DNA from 2 places in the Bradyrhizobium algeriense genome. Region 1 is predicted to be linked to the other one. Evidence: predicted binding sites of a transcription regulator. Region 1 holds the regulator's gene; the other holds the start of a gene.
The links. The regulator HrcA, encoded in region 1, represses chaperone genes, less so after heat shock. The targets are predictions, from matches to a motif close to GTTAGCACTCNCNNNNNGNGAGTGCTAAC.

Region 1 (7,214 bases):
GCGCGGACGGTGGCGCAGTCGCTCGGCTCGGCGGATGCGCTGTTCATCGCCGACGACGGCGAATCCGTCGTGGCGACGGCGGATGCCTTGATCGCGGCGGGTGTGAATTTGCGCAACATCCAGTTGCTCGGCACCGGGCTGTGGGACAATCCGCGCGTCTATGCGAGCGCTCCACTGCAGGGCGGGCTTTATGCCGCGCCGGATCCGTCGGGCTTCCGCGCCTTCTCCGGCCGCTACCGCGCCAAATACGGCGCCGATCCCGTGCGTACCGCAACGCTGGCCTATGACGCGGTCGCCCTCGTCGCCGCGCTATCGAAGCAGGGCAGCCAGCGTTTTGCGCCGGAAACGCTGACCAACCCGTCGGGCTTTGCCGGCATCGACGGCCTGTTCCGATTCCGCTCCGACGGCAGCAATGAGCGCGGCCTTGCCGTGATGAAGGTCGCCAGCGGCGGCAGCTCTCCGGTTGCGGGATCGCCGAAGAGCTTTGGGGCGTAATCTCCGGCGCGAATATTCGCATGCGACGATCTGAACTTCCGAACCCTCATCCGAATTTCGCGGGGTTGGTCCGGTTGTTCTTCGACAGCGATCACGCCGAGCAATGCCGAGGTTGACGTGATGTGTCATGAGCTGAAATTAAGGGCCGGCGCGGGCTTCGAGGCCATGCTTTTTCATCCTCATGCAATTACTGGAAGAACTTCACAAGCGCGGCGGTTGTTTCTCCCGGTCGTTCCTCTGCCACCCAGTGACCAGTATTTTTCAACTCGATCAATGTAGCGCTCTCGGCGTATTTCGACAGGAATTCCGCCAAAAACGAGTAGCTTATCCCGCCGAGACCGAGCACGGGCGTCTTCAGCTTGCCATAGTGCTTCAAGTCCTCGATGTCCTGTCCGAAGGTCTGATACCAGCGTGTGTTGGCGCTGATGGCCCCCGGAGCTTCGTAAGCCGCGATGTATACAGCGCGATCGAACGGCGAAATGGCCGTCTTGTCCCTGGCGAGGTAGTCGAACATCCAGTTCAAAAGAATATTCATGCGCCCTTGCAGCAATTTCTCCGGCAGATCCGAGACTTGGTTGAGGGCGAACCACCAAGGGTGGGGCGGATGATTCGGGTTCGATAGATCGTATGCGCCAGGCGGAGGAAGAATGGAGATCTGCTGAAAGCCTTCGAATGGGTGCGGTACGTCCAGCAGCGCTACGCGCTGCGTTTCATCCGGATAGTTCGCCGCAAAACTGTAGGCGACCATCGCCCCGATGTCATGACCCGCGATATAAATGCGCTTGTAACCGAGATGCTGAGCGAGCGAGCGAATATCGTCCGCCATGGTCTTCTTGTCGTATCCTGTCGCGGGTTTGCCGGACGAGCCTTGGCCACGAATGTCCACGACGATCACGCGGAAGTGCTTCGCGAGGTCGGGCATGATCTTGTGAAATTGCCACCAAGTTTGGCCCCCGCCGCCGAGAAGGAAAAGCGGTTGCCCAGAGCCTCCTTGGACGAAGTGGAGCCGAATGCCGTTCACGTCCGCATCGTCATTCGAAAATCCCGGCAGTCGCTTGACCAGCGCCTGATCAGAAGTGTCGGCAAGAGCCTCATCCGACGCGCGATAGGTGGAGGGAACGACGGCATTTTCGTCGGCCTCTGCCGGCGAAGTCGCGAAGGCGAGCACAAGCGCCCCTATGCCCTCCGCAAGCGTTTCGCGCCTCGTCGTTTCCGTGTTAGCACCCATGAAAGGCCCACTGCTTCACTGTGTTGGGCGGTAACGCGTGAGCGCGAGGCACGGTTCCATTCAGGATGCATGTGCAGCCACCAAAGACCCCGCCATTGCATTGAACTGGTTGCGATTACAGTGACAGCGCACAAAATTCCCTGAGCCGATGCACATCTCCGCCATCCAGGTCGGTCAAATGCCATCACCGCAATTCTGATGCGAAACGCTGGTCGCGGCGGAAGCAAGGCGCGTAGCCCGGGTGGAGCGAAGCGTATCCCGGGAACGGTCTGGCAAGCAGATACACTTGTCCCGGATTGCGCTGCGCTTCATCCGGGCTACGGGTGATTTGCTACGCGGCAAGATCCGCCACGACGGCGTCGAGCACGGGGAATCCGTCCTTGGTCACGCGCAAGCGCCCATCGGCTTCGACAGTGATCGCACCTTCGTCGCGCAATATGGCGATCCGGTTCGGATCGAGCGCGCGGCCGGACAAGGCCGCATAGCATTTGGGGTCGATGCCTTCGGCGAGGCGTAATCCCATCAGCAGATATTCGTCGGCGCGCTCTTCGCTGTTGAGCGAATCGTCGGTCACGACGCCATGGCCGTTGGCCTCGACGCGCATCAGCCAGGCCTCGGGGCGCTTTTCAGTCGCGGTCGCATGTCTCGCGCCGTCGATGTCCAGCCGCCCATGGGCGCCCGGACCGATGCCGGCATATTCGTCACCGCGCCAATAGACGAGATTGTGCTGGCATGCCGCGCCTGCGCGGGCGTGATTGGAAATCTCGTAGGCCGGCAAGCCATGATGCGCGCAGACTTCCTGCGTCACATCGTAGAGCGCGCGGGCAACCGCCTCGTCCGGGGTCTTCAATTTGCCGGCCGCATGCAGGCCGAAGAACGGCGTGCCTTCCTCGATCGTGAGTTGGTAGAGCGAGAGATGTTCGGCGGCTTCCGAGATCGCGAGCTTCAATTCGTCCGCCCACATCTGCGGCGTCTGGTCGGGGCGGGCGTAGATCAGGTCGAACGAGTAACGGTCGAACGCGCTGCGTGCGATCGCGACCGCGTCCAGCGCCTCGCGCGCGCTGTGCAATCGTCCCAGCCCCTTCAGCGAGGCGTCATCGAGCGCCTGCACGCCGAGCGAGACACGGTTGACGCCGGCTGCGCGATAGCCGCGAAACCGCGTAGCTTCCACGCTGGTCGGATTGGCCTCCAGCGTCACCTCGACATTGTCGGCGACGCGCCAATGCTTGCCGATCGAATCCAGGATGGTGCCTACGGTTTGCGGCTGCATCAACGACGGGGTGCCGCCGCCGAGAAAGATCGACGTGACGGTGCGTCCCGGCGCGCGCGCCGCTGTTGTTTCGATCTCGCGCGCAAACGCACGGGAAAATCTTTCCTCGTCGATCGGCGCGTGGCGGACGTGGCTGTTGAAGTCGCAATACGGGCACTTCGACAGGCAAAATGGCCAGTGCACGTAGACGCCGAAGGCGGTCCGCTTCGGGTAGTGGCGTTCGGCGCTAGCCAAGGCAGATCTCCGCCAGTTTGACGAAGGCGCGCGCCCGGTGCGACAGGCCGAGGCCGAGCGGCGGCAGGCCGTGTTTCTCGATCGAGGTCATCTCGCCAAAGGTTCTGACGTGCCCATCGGGCAGGAATGCCGGATCATAGCCGAAACCGGCGGTGCCGCGCGGCGGCCATACCAGAGTTCCATCGGCGCGGGCCTCGACCTCTTCGAGATGACCGTCGGGCCAGGCGACGCAAAGGGCCGAGACGAAATGCGCACTTCGCTTATCGGGCGTGGTCGCGCCACGTTCCTGCAGCAGGCGTTCGATACGGCTCATCGCCGCCATGAAATCCTTGCCCTCGCCGGCCCAGCGCGCCGAGTAAATGCCGGGCGCGCCATCCAGCGCATCGACGACGAGGCCGGAATCATCGGCAAAGGCCGGAAGCTGGGAAGCCTGCGCCGCCGCGATCGCCTTGATCGCCGCATTCGCCCGAAACGTCTGGCCGGTTTCCTCGGGCTCGCCAAGGCCCAGCTCGCCCGCGGAAACGGCCTCGACGCCATGCGGCGCCAGCAGTTCCCGCATCTCGGCGAGCTTGCCGGGATTGTGGGTCGCGATCACGAGCCGGCCTGTGATTCGACGGTGCATGTGCGATCAGACTACGCGACGGCCAGCTTCTGCAAGTCCACCAGACGCGCGACACCCTTGCGCGCCAGTTCCATCAGCGCGAGGAACTCGTCCTGCGAGAACGGCGTCTTCTCGGCGGTGCCCTGCACCTCGATGATGCGGCCGTCGCCGGTCATGACGAAATTGGCGTCGGTCTCGGCCTCGGAATCCTCGGCATAGTCGAGGTCGAGCACCGGCGTGCCCTGATAGATGCCGCAGGAGATCGCGGCGACATTGTCGCGCAGAACGTTCATTTTCAGCATGTTGCGGCTCTTCATCCACGCGATGCAGTCGGCCAGCGCCACCCAGGCGCCGGTGATCGAGGCGGTGCGGGTGCCGCCATCGGCCTGGATCACGTCGCAATCGACCGTGATCTGGCGCTCGCCCAGAGCTTCGAGGTCGACAGCTGCGCGCAAGCTGCGGCCGATCAGCCGCTGGATTTCGACGGTGCGGCCGCCCTGCTTTCCGGCGGCGGCCTCGCGGCGGGTGCGTTCCAGGGTGGCGCGCGGCAGCATGCCATATTCGGCGGTGACCCAGCCGCGGCCCTGGCCCTTCAGCCACGGCGGCAGCCGTTCTTCCAGGGTGGCGGTGACCAGCACATGGGTGTCGCCGAATTTCACCATGCAGGAACCTTCGGCATATTTGACCACGCCGCGTTCCAGCGACACGGGGCGCAGCTCATCGGGCGCACGGCGGCTTGGCCGCATGGGAAATCCTTTCGAAATCGAGCGAAAACTGGTTCGCGGTGCTTGTAGGTGGGGGCGTGGGCAGCGGCAAGGGCTTTTGGCCGCGTTGGCGGGGAAAGGGATGCTTGTCATTGGCCCGCCGGAGCGACAAATTAGGGGTCCAAGGAGTTAAGCCGTGGCCCACCACGATCCGATTGGCCTGATCGCACCGCATGCCGGGCTTGCCCAGCTCAACGAGCGTTCGCGCGACATTTTTCGTCAAATCGTCGAGAGTTATCTCGCCACCGGCGACCCCGTCGGCTCGCGCAACATTTCTCGCCTGATCGCGGTGCCGCTGTCGCCGGCTTCCGTCCGCAACGTCATGTCGGACCTCGAAGCGCTCGGGCTGATCTATGCGCCGCATACCTCGGCAGGGCGGCTGCCGACCGAACTCGGCCTGCGCTTCTTCGTCGACGCGCTGATGCAGGTCGGTGACCTCACCGAACCCGAGCGGGAATCGATCCAGAGCCAGCTTGCGTCCGTCGGGCGCGCGCAATCGGTCGAGGCGGCGCTGGGTGAAGCGTTGACGCGGTTGTCCGGCCTGACGCGGGCCGCGGCCGTGGTGCTGACCGCCAAATCCAATTCGCGGCTAAAACACATCGAGTTCGTCCGGCTCGAGCCGGAGCGTGCGCTGGTGGTGCTGGTCGGCGAAGACGGCCAGGTCGAAAACCGCGTGCTGACGCTGCCGCCCGGCGTTCCTTCCTCGGCGCTGACGGAGGCGACCAATTTCCTCAATGCGCGGATTCGCGGCCGCACGCTCGCCGAAGCGCGGCTCGAGCTCGAAACCGCGCTGACGCAGAGCCGCGCCGAACTCGACCAATTGACGCAGAAGGTGATCGCGGCCGGCATCGCGAGCTGGTCCGGCGGCGACAATGACGACCGCCAATTGATCGTGCGCGGCCACGCCAATTTGCTCGAAGACCTGCATGCGCTGGAGGATCTCGAACGCGTCAAGTCGCTGTTCGACGATCTCGAGACCAAGCGCGGCGTGATCGATCTGTTGGGCCGGGCCGAGCGCGCCGAAGGCGTCAGGATTTTCATCGGATCGGAGAACAAGCTGTTTTCGCTGTCCGGTTCCTCCACCATCATCGCCCCCTATGGCGACGCCGCGGGCCGCATCGTCGGCGTTCTCGGCGTGATCGGGCCGACGCGGCTGAACTATGCAAGGGTGATTCCGACCGTGGACTACGCCGCCCGGATCGTCAGCCGGATGCTGGGTGGCTAATCCGCCCCGGATGGGGCGGCTGGTTATGCTTGATTTTCGGCCCCTAAAGCACGATATCCCGCCTAGCAAATCCCCATCGAACCAGATGCGTTTTTTGAGAAGGCAGTCTTATGACCGATCCCAACCGGCCGAGTGACGACGAGCTGAAGCAGGCCCAGACCGGCGAGCCCGTGGTCTCAAAACCCTACATCATGCCCGACGATCCCGAGGAAGGGTCGAATGAGGCCCTGACCAAGGAACTGGCCGAGACGCGCGACAAGATGCTGCGCACGCTGGCGGAAATGGAAAATTTGCGCCAGCGCACCAGGCGCGAGGTGGCCGATTCCAAGATGTATGGAATCACCGGGTTTGCGCGCGACATTCTCGATATCGCCGACAATCTGCAGCGCGCGCTCGACGCGATCCCGGCCGAGGCCAGGGAAACCGCCGATCCCGGCATCAAGGCCTTCATCGAGGGCGTCGAGCTGACCGAGCGTTCGCTGCTCAACACGCTGGAGAAGAACGGCGTCAAGAAGTTCGATCCGTCGGGCGAGAAGTTTGATCCGAATTTCCAGCAGGCGATGTACGAAGTGCCTGACCCGTCCGTCCCGTCCGGGACCGTGGTCCAGGTCGTGCAGGCCGGCTTCATGATCGGCGAGCGCGTGCTGCGCCCGGCGCTGGTCGCCGTCTCCAAGGGCGGCGCCAAGGCCGCGCCGGCCAACAACGAACCGAACAGCGCGGCGTAACTAGACCCTCATGGTGAGGAGGCGCGCAAGCGCCGTCTCCGGACGATACTATGCATCGCCGGGCGAACCATGCGGCCCAACTTGGGCCTTCATCCTTCGAGACGCGCGCAGGCGCGCTCCTCCAGCGACGAGCGCAATGGCGCTCGCGCAGGGATGAGGGTTTGGCAGTTTGTTTTCCGCCTCTAAGCCGCGATATCGTCCGACTTGATGCGCTTGACGCCGGCCTTGGTCATGTCGGCCCAGGCCTTTGCGAGCGAGCCCTGGGTGTCGATGCCGCGGCAGGCGTCTTCGATCACATAGGTTTCAAAACCCGCCTTGCGCGCGTCGAGCGCGCTCCATGCCACGCAGAAGTCGGTGGCGAGGCCGGCGAGGAACACCCGCTTCACCCTGCGCGCCTTCAGGTAAGCGGCGAGCCCCGTCGTGGTCTTGCCGTCAGCCTCGGTGAAGGCCGAATAGCTGTCGACGTTCTTGTTGAAACCCTTGCGGATGACGAGCCCGGCATGCGGGATCGCGAGGTCCTTCGACAGCGACGCCCCCTCGGTGCCCTGCACGCAATGGTCGGGCCACAGCACCTGCTTGCCGTAGGGGAGATTAACGGTTTCGAACGGCTTCTTGCCGGAATGGGTGGAGGCGAACGAGACGTGGCCCGCGGTGTGCCAGTCCTGCGTCATC
Region 2 (7,214 bases), 1.3 Mb from region 1:
TACCTGCTTTTCGTATTTCGGATCGAGCGGACGTTGTGCGAGGTCGATCTCCTCCTCCCCGCGCATCGACTGCTGCGGATCCATCGGCGGCAGCAGCGCGCGCCGCCCGCCATATCCGTAGTCAGGCTGCGTCTGATAGGCCGGCTGTTGCTGATAGCGTCCGCCTTGCGGCAGGTCGCCGAACAGGAATTCGATGAAGCCGCCGCCCATCCGCGAGCGTTCGGCAGCGGCCATGCGCACCGGCGCCGGCTGCGCGGGCTCGCGGGCGTAGATCACGGCGGGTTCGGCAATTGGCGAGGCGTCGATCGCAAAAGCCTCACTGGAGAAGCAAAGGCAAGACGCGCTCGCAAGGAGCGCAAGGGAGATTTTTCCGGACATCGACGTACTCTGTACTGATCGTCATTGCGGGTTGGCGGCAGCGGCGCGACGAGCACCGCTGCACGCGATCAATACAAATCAAAACCTAATCGGTTTGGTAAACAGATCAGCCGTTTCGATTCACCATTTCGGCAATCGCGCGCTGATTTGCCCGGTAGCGTTTATTTTGCATGAACGCCGCCCCTCATGGTTAATCGTTGGTATGCGGCCGCGGGCAAACCGCGACCATGACGCGTTCCGGCGTGAACCTCACGTTAAATCGCATCGGTCTAGAACACACACGGAAGTGTAGGGGTGGGAAAAACTCATGTCGGTCAATCGCAAGCGTTTTCGTATTGAACAAGCCCTTCTGGGCGACGCGCCAATTATGATGCCTGCCGCCGAAGGCGGCGAGATCGGCCCGATGCATCGTGAGATCATGGCCGAGCTGCGCGCGATCCGCGCACAGATGGCGGGCTTCGGCCACACCCGCGACGGTTCGACTGTCGCCACGGATATCGCACGCGAGACCGCGGATGCCCACGCGTTGCTGGAAACCTACCGCGCCCAGATCGAGCAGTGCGCGAAGCTGAAAGTCGAGCTCGATCTCATTCACGACGCCATCAACCGCACCAAGCGCGAAATCGCCACCCTGCACGGCAACAGCTTTGACGGCCAGGAAATGGCCAAGGTCAATGGCGAGCTCGGCGCCGTCGTCGGCGGCACCGAACAGGCCACCCAGCAGATTCTCGAGGCCGTCGAGGCGATCGACCAGGCCGCCACCGCATTGTCCAAGAACATCTCGCCCGACCAGCAAAAGCTGCTCAGCGAGGAAATCCAGGAACGCGTCGTCGCGATCTTCGAAGCCTGCAATTTCCAGGACTTGACGGGCCAGCGCATCAGCAAGGTGATGACGACGATGAAATTCATCGAAAAGCACATCATCGAGATGATGGAAATCTGGGGTGGCGTCGATGCCATCAAGGCGCACGCCCCGCCGATCGTCGATACCCGCGAAGGCGACGCCAAGCTGCTGAACGGCCCGAAGCTGGACGGCGACGACGGTCACGCCTCGCAGAACGACATCGACGCGCTGTTCGATTGATCGAACTGGTTAACGCAGACTAAATGGAAACGCCGGCTAGCTGCCGGCGTTTTTTGTTGATTTTTGCGCGGTCATTTCCGGGATGGTGCGTTAGCACCAGACCTCAGATGCGCAATTGCGCATCGGGGAATCTCGAGATTCTCAGGTGCGCAATTGCGCACCATAGTTCGATTCTTCGCATCGCCCCGGAATGACGGCGTCTAATCACGCCCGCGGCGCGCAGCGGACATAGACCATGTTGCCGTAACGGACCGCGGCATCCTTTTCGATGAAGCGGGTCACGAGCACGCGGCCGTCGAACGAGACGATCTCGCGGTCCTGCTCGCCGGGCGTCGGGCCGGGCGGACCGATATAATTCTTGCCGCTCGGGCTGCCCTTGAGGCGCAGTTCCTGCGGGGTGGCCTGGTCGGCCAGATGCATGACAACACCGCCGGAGGTGCCGGCGCCGATCACATAGGGCTGCTTGCACTGCCCGCGCGCCGCGGCTTCGGTGCGGGCGCGGTCGTTGGGATTCTGGAACGAGGCGAGGCCCCAGCGGCCGACGATCTCGTCGGAGCGGATGGTGGCCGGCATATCGGGCGCGACGCCGGGCTCGGCCTCGGGCGCCGAACTGGACGACAGCGACGGCAGGCTCATGCTGCTGCACGCTGCCAGCAAGATCGTCAGCGCCGATGCGATCGCCAGATTGGCAACCGTACGCGCATTACGTGAGCTGATCATCGTATTCCCCCGAGCAATTCCTTGGCCGCTCCCGTCAAGCAGCCAATCGTAAAAAGCCTGCCGGAGCAATGACGTCCGTTAAATTACGCCGCTGCGCCGATTTGGTTTCTGTGGGACCATCCTATATTGGCCTCAAGAAGGCCTTAACCCCCTTGTTTGCTTGACAGGATCAGCGCCAAGCCATATTCCCCGGCCCCACGTTTAGCACTCAAATCCGACGATTGCTAAGGGTCATGCTGTCCCGCCCGGGGCGGCGTCGAATACGCGGCATTATCAGCCATTTTCGTGGCACAGACCTGAAACCACGCCTTCCATGGAACTTCAAGAGGAGACGTCATGGCCAAATCCAAATTCCGTCCGCTGCACGACCGCGTCGTGGTCAAGCGCATCGATGCCGAAGAGAAGACCAAGGGCGGCATCATCATTCCCGATAGCGCCAAGGAAAAGCCGTCGCAGGGCGAAGTCACCGCCGTGGGCCCGGGCGGCCGCGACGAGGCCGGCAAGCTGATTCCGATCGACCTCAAGGTCGGCGACCGCGTGCTGTTCGGCAAATGGTCGGGCACCGAGGTCAAGCTCGACGGCGAGGAACTCCTGATCATGAAGGAGAGCGACATCATGGGCGTGCTGAGCTGAGCCGATAGATCCGAGCGGTAACCGCACCCACAGGTGTCATGCCCGGACTTGATCCGGGCATCCATCATTCTTCTGAAGAGTCTTACGCAGGCGATGGATTGCCGGGTCAAGCCCGGCAATGACGAGCTAACAACGCGGCAAGGGCCGTACCCATCATTCCAGGAGCAATTCAAATGGCTGCCAAAGACGTTAAATTTTCCGGCGACGCCCGCGACCGCATGCTGCGCGGCGTCGACGTTCTCGCCAACGCGGTGAAGGTGACGCTCGGTCCGAAGGGCCGCAACGTCGTGATCGAGAAGAGTTTTGGCGCACCCCGCATCACCAAGGACGGCGTCACCGTCGCCAAGGAAATCGAACTCGAGGACAAGTTCGAGAACATGGGCGCGCAGATGCTGCGCGAGGTCGCCTCCAAGACCAACGACACCGCCGGCGACGGCACCACCACCGCGACCGTGCTGGCGCAGGCGATCGTGCGCGAAGGCGCCAAGTCGGTCGCTGCCGGCATGAACCCGATGGATCTGAAGCGTGGCATCGACATCGCGGTCCACGCCGTCGTCAAGGATCTCGAAAAGCGCGCCAAGCCGGTCGCCTCTTCGTCCGAGGTCGCCCAGATCGGCACCATCTCGGCCAACGGCGACACCGCCATCGGCAAGATGATCGCCCAGGCGATGCAGAAGGTCGGCAATGAAGGCGTCATCACGGTCGAGGAGAACAAGTCGCTCGAGACCGAAGTCGACATCGTCGAGGGCATGAAGTTCGACCGCGGCTACCTGTCGCCCTACTTCATCACCAACGCCGAAAAGATGACGGCCGAACTCGAAGACGTCTACGTGCTGCTGCACGAGAAGAAGCTGTCGGGCCTGCAGTCGATGCTGCCGGTGCTGGAAGCCGTGGTGCAGTCCGGCCGTCCGCTTTTGATCATCGCCGAGGACGTCGAGGGCGAAGCGCTGGCGACGCTGGTGGTGAACCGCCTGCGCGGCGGCCTGAAGGTCGCCGCCGTCAAGGCGCCGGGCTTCGGCGATCGTCGCAAGGCGATGCTGGAAGACATCGCGATCCTGACCGGCGGTCAGCTGATCTCGGATGAACTCGGCATGAAGCTCGAAAGCGTCACCATCAACATGCTCGGCCGCGCCGGCAAGGTGGTGATCGACAAGGAGAACACCACGATCGTCAAGGGCGCCGGCAAGAAGAAGGACATCGAAGCCCGCGTCACGCAGATCAAGGCGCAGATCGAGGAAACCACCTCGGACTACGACCGCGAGAAGCTGCAGGAGCGCCTTGCGAAACTGGCGGGCGGCGTCGCCGTGATTCGCGTCGGCGGCGCGACCGAAGTCGAGGTCAAGGAAAAGAAGGACCGCGTCGAGGACGCCCTCAACGCGACCCGCGCGGCCGTGCAGGAAGGCATCGTGCCGGGCGGCGGCGTGGCGCTGCTCCGCGCCAAGAAGGCCGTCGGCCGCATCAACAACGACAATTCCGACGTCCAGGCCGGTATCAATATCGTGCTGAAGGCGCTGGAAGCTCCGGTTCGCCAGATCTCGGAAAACGCCGGTGTCGAAGGCTCGATCGTGGTCGGCAAGATCCTCGAGAACAAGTCCGAGACCTTCGGCTTCGACGCCCAGACCGAGGAATATGTCGACATGGTCGACAAGGGCATCATCGACCCGGCCAAGGTGGTGCGGACGGCGCTGCAGGACGCTTCGTCGGTCGCGGGCCTGCTGGTGACCACCGAAGCCATGGTCGCCGAACTGCCGAGAGAGCCGGCGCCGGCGATGCCCGGCGGTGGCGGCGGCATGGGCGGAATGGGCGGCATGGGCTTCTAGAGCATTATCGGTTCTGATTGAATCAGAACCGAAGCTCTAGATTCTTGTTTTGACGCGTTTTCTTCACGCGAACCGGTACCCACTTCGCTCGAAAACGCTATAAAGCCCGGCTTTCCCGAGTAAACAGATCGAAGGCCGCCTCCGGGCGGCCTTCTTTTTTGGCTTTTTTGGCAATGAAGCGCGCCCGATCCGGTTCAGGACGTGCTTGGCTCGAAAACGCTGCCGGGGTTTGCTACTTACGACCCCTGCCGATTCCATCGTTTCAGGGAATTTCATATGCGCGCGCGGTTCCTTCTCCTGCTCGGTCTGATCACGGTCTCCCCGGGCCTCGCTTTCGCCCAGATGAAACTTCCCTCCAAGACGGCGCCGGGCGCCATCGAGACGCGCTATTTCACCGCGATCGACGGCCTGATGGACGGCAATGCCGACGTCATCCTAAAGGAAACCCGGCAGGGCAAGAACGTCATCGCAGCTACCCTCGACGTCTGCTACCCCGTCGCGAAGGGCTCCGACCGCAAGGACCGCTTCGTCGCCAATCTCGCCGTCCTCAACGGGCAGAACCTGACGGGCACCACGCAGAGCCTCGGTGACAAGCAGCCGGTCATCGTCAAGCTGTCGCGTAAGCCTGTCGGCGACACCTTCGAGTTCCGCGGCCAGATCACGATTGGCCAGACCGTGACCGAAGTGACCTCGACTGATAATTCCGATCTCAGCGAGAAGGAATTCCTCGACAACCAGACCAGCGACGACGGCATCACCCCTGCGCCAAAGGATTTTACCGACGTTTCGCCGGAGGCGTTCGGCGTGCGGGTCAAGCTCGACGCCGCGCTCGATTTCCTCAAAAGCCTGAAGGGCGAGGCTGTCGAGGTCGGACTCTCGAGCCTTTCGATCTCCTGCGATGCGCTGCGCGCCGGCGAGCAGACCATCAACCTCACGGCCGATCCGGAGCGCACGGCCGCGCTGATTGCCAAGGCCAAATCGATGCCGGGCGTGGTTGCGGCGGGATGGACCAGCGGTTCTGTCGAGATGGACCGCACCATCCGCTTTGCGGCCGCCGAATGGCGCGACGGCGACAAGATCAACAAGGACAAGATCGCATCGGCGATATCAGCCGTTCTCTCCAGGACGCTCGCAGCCAAGGCGGCGGGCGCCGACTGGGACGCCAATACCGGAAAACTGACGTTGACCTTCAAGCGGCCGAGCCCGGTCTATCCGCCGCTCGGGCTCACCGAAACCGTCGAGGTCACCGCGCTGGTCTCGCCGGACAAACCCGGCGCAACCGACCGGCTGATGCTGTGGATCTCGAGCCCGGTGATTACCACCGCAGATGAAGGCACAGGCCCCAAGCTGAACCTGTCGGAAGAGTCCACCGGCGACGAGGAAGGCGGCGAACCGAAGGATGACAATGGTTCGGTCGAGGCCCTGGCCAAGGAGTTCAAGGGCCAGCGCTGGGACGCGGACAAGTCGGTGTGGAAGTGATCCGCATGCCGGCACGACAGGGTGACCGGCAGGCTGCGCACGCGTCAATGCCCCCATAGCGGACCAGTGCGCAAATGATCCGGTCCCGGGCTTTGATTGTTAAGATTCGATTCAGCTTCCGGGAACATCATCGGTTCACCGAAAATTGGGTCACGCCATGCAAGACCGCGAGCCGAGTACCTTTGAAATTTGGTCGGGGAATGTGGTTCGCGACCGGCGGCCGCAGCCACCCGCGGGCCTGTGGAATTTCCTCAAATCCGATCGCGACGAAGTATTGGTGGTGCGGGAGCCATTTGGCGATCAGGCACGCGCCGCTTTGCTGGTCACTGTCGCACTGGTGGCAAGCTTTGGACTGGGATGGGCCGGCGGCCTGAACTGGCCCGAGTTCGCAAGCGAGCTCGGCCTTGTGGAACTAGCGCAGAAAGAAACGCCCGCGCCGCGAATTTCCGAGGCACGATCGAGCGGCAGGATTGAAGGCGCTCGAAAGACGGCATCCGCGTCCGATTCGCCCGCCATTGTCGGGAGCATTCCTAAGCCACCCGCCCTGTTGCCGGGCGGTGCACGCCCGTCTGCGGGCCCGGCCCCCCAGGCAAATGCGGGCCCTTCGGCCGCTGCGATCGCGATGCGGCAGCCTTTGGTGGCGGCGCCGGAAACCAAGCCGGCGACGATTCCCGGCTGGACGGTGGTCGATGTCAGGGACGGCACCGCTGTTCTCGAAGGTCCTGACGGAATCCGGATGGCCGCACGCGGCGACACCATTCCCGGGCTAGGACGCGTGGAGTCCATCGTGCGCTGGGGCAACCGCTGGGTCATTGCCACCGCCAGCGGATTGATCGCGACGCAGTAACCGGGCCTTCCGCGCTAGAGCATGCTTCAACTGAGTCGAATCATGCTCGTCGATCATCTTCTTGTTTGAGCATGATCTCCGGGCAAACGCTCCGCGTTTGTCCCGAGGGAAAACCGGTGTCCACTTTTCCGGATCGTGCTCTAGTTCGTGTTGATGCGAAACCGCAGCGTCTTCGCGCCGACGAACGACACGAAATCGCCCTGCCGCTTCCAGGTGCCGGCATCTGTCAGCGCCGCGATCAACTCGTCATCGG

Region 2: a site for HrcA is predicted at 2,383-2,411, ahead of V1286_RS28650 (co-chaperone GroES). Genes of this name have one in related genera too.

What each region holds. Positions count from the first base shown of each region.
Region 1 covers NZ_JAZHRV010000001.1:7,178,913-7,186,126, reverse strand. Annotated here, with positions in the region: gene V1286_RS34525 (penicillin-binding protein activator) at 1-495, shown strand, start outside; gene V1286_RS34520 (alpha/beta fold hydrolase) at 683-1,723, opposite strand; gene hemW (radical SAM family heme chaperone HemW) at 2,055-3,227, opposite strand; gene rdgB (RdgB/HAM1 family non-canonical purine NTP pyrophosphatase) at 3,220-3,849, opposite strand; gene rph (ribonuclease PH) at 3,861-4,574, opposite strand; gene hrcA (heat-inducible transcriptional repressor HrcA) at 4,729-5,817, shown strand; gene grpE (nucleotide exchange factor GrpE) at 5,928-6,542, shown strand; gene pncA (bifunctional nicotinamidase/pyrazinamidase) at 6,725-7,214, opposite strand, start outside.
Region 2 covers NZ_JAZHRV010000001.1:5,926,803-5,934,016, forward strand. Annotated here, with positions in the region: gene V1286_RS28635 (L,D-transpeptidase) at 1-378, opposite strand, end outside; gene V1286_RS28640 (protein phosphatase CheZ) at 686-1,462, shown strand; gene V1286_RS28645 (hypothetical protein) at 1,667-2,182, opposite strand; gene V1286_RS28650 (co-chaperone GroES) at 2,519-2,815, shown strand; gene groL (chaperonin GroEL) at 2,989-4,635, shown strand; gene V1286_RS28660 (hypothetical protein) at 4,912-6,114, shown strand; gene V1286_RS28665 (hypothetical protein) at 6,272-6,961, shown strand; gene V1286_RS28670 (META domain-containing protein) at 7,102-7,214, opposite strand, start outside.